Regions from separate parts of the Clostridium kluyveri DSM 555 genome, predicted to be linked through region 2. Evidence: a T-box and tRNA genes for the amino acid it is inferred to sense, from the RefSeq annotation. Region 2 holds a T-box; the other holds one or more tRNA genes.
The links. The T-box of region 2 lies ahead of pheS (phenylalanine--tRNA ligase subunit alpha). A T-box ahead of a tRNA ligase gene usually reads a tRNA of that ligase, here a tRNA-Phe.

Region 1 (3,051 bases), 1.7 Mb from region 2:
AATACCTCCACGGTTCTTGCCAACTTACTTAATCCAACAACTTTACCATTGGGTATATATGCTACATGTGTTTTTCCATAAAAAGGCATAAAATGGTGTTCACACATAGAATAAAATTGAATGTCTTTTTCTAACACAATATCATCATTATTTACAGTAAATACTTTCTTTAAATGTTCTTCTGGCTTTTCTTTTAGCCCGGAAAATATTTCAGTATACATTCTGGCAATCCTATCAGGGGTTTCTGCAAGTCCCTCTCTTTCAGGATTTTCTCCTATAGCTTCTATAATCATTCTTACAGCATCTTTAATCTTGTTTTCATCCATAATACAAACATATTGAGTATGAAAAACATACTCAATATTTACCTCCTTAAAATACGTGAAATCATCTACTTAAAAAATCACTAGTTTATTATAATCATCTAACTATTATATCTGACATTACAGCTGCTCTTTTATTTTCTTTAACATCATGAACTCTTACAAAAGCACATTTTTTCATTATACCTATCACTGTGGTAGCTATAGTTCCTTCCAATCGCTCATGTACTTTAAGCTTTAATGTATTTCCTATAATTGATTTTCTTGAGGTTCCAAGAAGCACAGGATAACCTAGTTCAGAAAACCTTTCTAAATTACGCATAACCATTAAATTCTGTTCATAGTTCTTCCCAAATCCAATTCCAGGATCTAATATTATATTTTTATCATCTACTCCAGCATTTAAAGCAATATTTATACTCTCTTTTAAATCATTCAATATATCTTCTATCAAATTATTATAGTTTGTATTGTCTCTATTATGCATTAAACAACACGGAACCTTATAATGAGATGCGATAAACGCCATGCGAGGATCTTTTTTAAGTCCCCATATATCATTTACAAAAGATGCTCCTACATCTAAAGCTCGTTCTGCAACTTTAGATCTATATGTATCTACCGAAATAGGTATATTTATGTGTTTTACTAATGTCCCTATTACAGGAATAATCCTCTCTAGTTCTTCCTGTTCAGTTATAGGCTTATAACCCGGTCTCGTAGATTCTCCACCTATATCTATTATGTCAGCTCCTTCTATTTCCATTTGTTTAGCACGTTCTAAAGCTAATTCTATATTATTAAACTTTCCTCCATCTGAAAAAGAATCTGGGGTAATATTAAGTATACCCATTATATAAGTTCTTTTACCTATTTGAAAATCTTTTTCACCTATCCTCATTATTCTACTCATTATGCCACCTTCAGTTATTATTTTTTATTAAATACCATAATTATTTTTATACATTATTTATTTTAACAAAACATTGTGAAATATACAAATATCCTTACTCTTACATTTTTATTATACATAAAAAAACTTCAGATTTTATCTGAAGTTTTTGGTGGCCAGACCAGGAATCGAACCAGGGACACGAGGATTTTCAGTCCTCTGCTCTACCGACTGAGCTATCTGGCCATATTAATATATCCGGCAGCGACCTGCTCTCCCACAGGGCCTCCCCTGCAGTACCATGGGCACTGTGGAACTTAACCTTCCTGTTCGAAATGGTAAGGGGTGTTGCCTCCACGTTATTGCCACCAGATTTATATTATTCTTTTCAGGAGTTTTATCCCCTCAAAATTGCACAGTAAATATTATTTGGTCAAGCCCTCGACCTATTAGTATCAGTCAGCTTAACATGTTGCCATGCTTACACCCCTGACCTATCTCCTCCTCTTCTCGGAGGGGTCTTACTGGCTTTCGCCATGGGAAATCTTGTCTTGGGGTGGGCTTCACACTTAGATGCTTTCAGCGTTTATCCCTTCCCGACTTAGCTACCCAGCTGTGCTCCTGGCGGAACAACTGGTTCACCAGCGGTCAGTCCATCCCGGTCCTCTCGTACTAGGGACAGCTCCCCTCAAATTTCCTACGCCCGCGACGGATAGGGACCGAACTGTCTCACGACGTTCTGAACCCAGCTCGCGTGCCGCTTTAATGGGCGAACAGCCCAACCCTTGGGACCTACTCCAGCCCCAGGATGCGACGAGCCGACATCGAGGTGCCAAACCTCCCCGTCGATGTGAACTCTTGGGGGAGATCAGCCTGTTATCCCCGAGGTAGCTTTTATCCGTTGAGCGATGGCCCTCCCACGAGGTACCACCGGATCACTAAGCCCGACTTTCGTCCCTGCTCCACCTGTGTGTGTCACAGTCAAGCTCCCTTCTGCCTTTGCACTCTACGAAGAATTTCCAACCCTTCTGAGGGAACCTTTGTACGCCTCCGTTACTCTTTTGGAGGCGACCGCCCCAGTCAAACTGCCCGCCTATCATTGTCCCGTGTCCAGTTTCATGCACTCCGGTTAGAATTCCAGTACTGCCAGGGTGGTATCCCAACGTTGACTCCAGAAATGCTGGCGCACTTCCTTCTCTGCCTCCCACCTATCCTGTACAGGCAATACCAAAATTCAGTGATAAACTGCAGTAAAGCTCTACGGGGTCTTTCCGTCCAATCGCGGGTAGCAAGCATCTTCACTTGCACTTCAATTTCGCCGGATTTGTTGTTGAGACAGTGCCCAAATCATTACGCCATTCGTGCGGGTCGGAACTTACCCGACAAGGAATTTCGCTACCTTAGGACCGTTATAGTTACGGCCGCCGTTTACTGGGGCTTAAGTTCTTGCCTTCGCTTGCGCTAAGCAGTCCCCTTAACCTTCCAGCACCGGGCAGGCGTCAGCCCCTATACTTCAGCTTTCGCTTTAGCAGAGACCTGTGTTTTTGATAAACAGTTGCTTGGGCCTTTTCTCTGCGGCCTCTTTCGAGGCACTCCTTTTCCCTAAGTTACGGAGTCAATTTGCCGAGTTCCTTAACAACAATTCTTCCGATGGTCTTAGGATTCTCTCCTCACCTACCTGTGTCGGTTTGCGGTACGGGCACATCCCTGCTCCATAGAGACTTTTCTTGGCAGTGTGAAATCAGATACTCGTCCTTGCGGACTCCCCTTCAAAGCCCAGGATTATCGGACATACGGTTTTTCCTCTATGTCCTCCCTCACTCCTTAGACACACAT
Region 2 (3,051 bases):
TACAAGATCCAGGAAATATGGGGACTATAATAAGAAGTGCCCACGCTTCAGGAGCGCTGGGTATTATAACTACTAAAGGAACAGTAGATGTATATAATGAAAAAACCCTGAGGGCCACCATGGGATCTATATTTTATATACCTATAATTCAGGATGAAAATCTTGAGAAGGTAAGCACTTTAAGGCAAATGGGTTTTAAGTTAATATCCAGTTCTCTTGATTCAGATATTAATTTTTATGATATGGACTTAAGGGGGAAAATTATAATTGCAATAGGAAATGAAGGTAATGGACTTTTACAAGATGTGAAGAAAATTTCAGATATAGAAGTGAACATTCCCATGCCTGGGAATGCTGAATCCTTAAATGCAGCTGTGGCAGCTTCCATAATGATGTTTGAAGTAGTTAGGCAAAAGTTGAATTCACATGTTGACAATATGTAAATGTGTATGTAAAATTTAAAGGTATAAGTAGAAATTAAATATCATATTTTAGAATACTGTGAAAGAGAGAGTAGATATACGAAAGTTTTTTAGAGAGAAAAAGTTATGGCTGAGAGCTTTTTTAAAATGGAAGTATATTGAAGTTCGCTCTGGAGTACTTGCTGTGAAATTAAAGTATCTTTCAATCAATAATAAGCTAAAGATATCAAGTAGCAGCTAAGCGGGAAATACCGATAAATATACAAAGAGGATATTATTTTTAATGTCAATTTGGGTGGTAACGCGGATTAGTTCGTCCCTTAGGGGAGGGGCTTTTTTTATTTTTAAATTTGTTATTATTTTTAGAAGGAGGAGTATTTAAGATGAGAAAAAAATTAGAACAGATAAAGGAAAATGCATTTAAAGAATTACAAGATAAGAGAAAAGATTTAGATATAGAAAGTATAAGAATCAAATATTTAGGTAAAAAAGGTGAACTGACTCATATATTGAGAGGCATGAAAGAACTTTCCAAAGAGGAAAGACCAATTATAGGAAAACTTGCTAATGATATTAGAACTGCTCTTGAAAATGCAATAGAGGAAGCTTCCCAAAGAATAAAATCTAGTGAAAGAGAATCAAGAGTTAAAGGTGAAACTATTGATATTACTATGCCGGGAATAAAGCAGAATATAGGAAGACGTCATCCTTTAGAACAAGTTCTTGAGGATATGAAGGAAATATTTGTTTCCATGGGATTTACCATAGAAGAAGGGCCTGAAGTAGAGCTGGACTATTATAATTTTGAGGCTCTTAATATACCTAAGAATCATCCAGCCAGAGGAGAGCAGGACACTTTCTATATAAATGATAATTTAGTTTTAAGAACTCAAACTTCTCCTACACAGATAAGAACTATGGAAAAACAAAAACCACCAATAAAAATGATATCTCCAGGGAAGGTTTACCGTTCGGATTCGGTAGATGCCACTCATTCTCCCATATTTTATCAGATGGAGGGACTTGTAGTTGACAAAGGTATAACTTTTGCAGATTTAAAAGGTACCCTTGAACTATTTGCCAGAAAAATGTTTGGAGATGAAATGAAAACAAAGTTCAGACCACATCATTTTCCTTTTACAGAACCCTCTGCAGAAATGGACGCTACCTGCTTTGTATGTAATGGAGAAGGTTGCAGAGTATGTAAGGGAGAAGGGTGGATAGAGCTTTTGGGTTGTGGTATGGTTCATCCTCAGGTTTTAAGAAATTGTAACATAGATCCTGAAGTATATAGTGGATTTGCCTTTGGTATGGGGGTAGATAGAATGGTTATGTTGAAGTATGGAATAGATGATATAAGAAATATGTATGAAAGTGATATGAGGTTTCTAAATCAATTTTAACATGTAGATTAATAGTAAGGAGTAATTATACTTTAGAGAGGAGATTTTTATTATGAAAGTTCCAGTAACATGGTTAAAAGATTATGTAGATATAAATATTACAGGTAAGGAGTTGGGGGATAGACTGACTTTAAGCGGTTCAAAGGTAGAAGAGGTAGTTACAACAGGAGAAGACATAAAAAATGTAGTTACAGGTAAATTAATAAAAATAGAAAATCACCCCGGAGCAGATAATTTGTTTGTATGTCAGGTGGATGTAGGAAAGGAAGAGCCACTGCAAATTATAACGGCGGCTAAGAATATGAAAGAAAAAGATGTAATTCCCGTAGCATTACATGATTCCATCATTTATGGAGGAGTAAAAATAAAAAAGGGAAAGCTTAGAGGACTTGTATCAAACGGTATGTTCTGTTCTGAGGAGGAGCTTGGAATAGCAGGAGATAAACAGATTGAGGGACTTATGATTTTACCGGGGGATACTCCTATTGGAAAAGACATAAAAGAGGTATTAAACATGACAAGTTCCATATTGGATCTTGAAATAACTTCCAATAGGCCCGATTGCTTAAGTATTTTGGGAATAGTCAGGGAAACTGCGGCAACTTTAAATGAAACCTATAGATTGCCTGAATTTAAATATAGCTCTTCTTCTGATGGAAATATACAAGACAAATTAAAAGTTGAAATAAAAGATGGACTTTGTAGAAGATATATAGCAAGAGGAATAGAAGATGTAAAAATAAAGCCTTCTCCTTCATGGATGGAAGAAAGACTACTAGAGGCAGGAGTAAGACCTATAAATAACATAGTAGATATAACAAACTTTGTGATGTTGGAAATGGGCATACCTATGCATGCCTATGATATAAGGGAAATAACTTCAGGAAGTATAGTGGTTGAAAGGGCAGGAGAAGGAGAAAAATTTATTACGCTTGATAGTGAAGAGAGAATATTGGATAAAGACATACTTACTATAAAAGATGGGAATAGAACTATAGGAATTGCAGGAATAATGGGAGGACTTAATTCTGAAATCAGAGAGGATACTTCTTCAGTTGTTTTTGAGTGTGCTAATTTTAACGGAACTAACATAAGAATTTCTTCTCAAAAATTAGCCCTTAGAACAGAAGCTTCCTCCAGGTTTGAAAAAGATTTGGATCCTAATTTGGCTGAAATGGCTATGGATAGAGCCTGCTATTTAATAGAAATGCTTGGCTGCGGAAGGG

Region 1: it encodes a tRNA-Phe, which carries the amino acid that the T-box ahead of pheS (phenylalanine--tRNA ligase subunit alpha) is inferred to sense. The anticodon was not compared.

The regions. Positions count from the first base shown of each region.
Region 1 is NC_009706.1:959,113-962,163, reverse strand. It holds gene folE (GTP cyclohydrolase I FolE) at 1-326, opposite strand, end outside; gene folP (dihydropteroate synthase) at 421-1,236, opposite strand; tRNA gene CKL_RS04700 (tRNA-Phe) at 1,386-1,461, opposite strand; rRNA gene rrf (5S ribosomal RNA) at 1,472-1,588, opposite strand; rRNA gene CKL_RS04690 (23S ribosomal RNA) at 1,645-3,051, opposite strand, start outside.
Region 2 is NC_009706.1:3,263,623-3,266,673, reverse strand. It holds gene CKL_RS15545 (TrmH family RNA methyltransferase) at 1-443, shown strand, start outside; T-box leader at 493-746, shown strand; gene pheS (phenylalanine--tRNA ligase subunit alpha) at 806-1,825, shown strand; gene pheT (phenylalanine--tRNA ligase subunit beta) at 1,878-3,051, shown strand, end outside.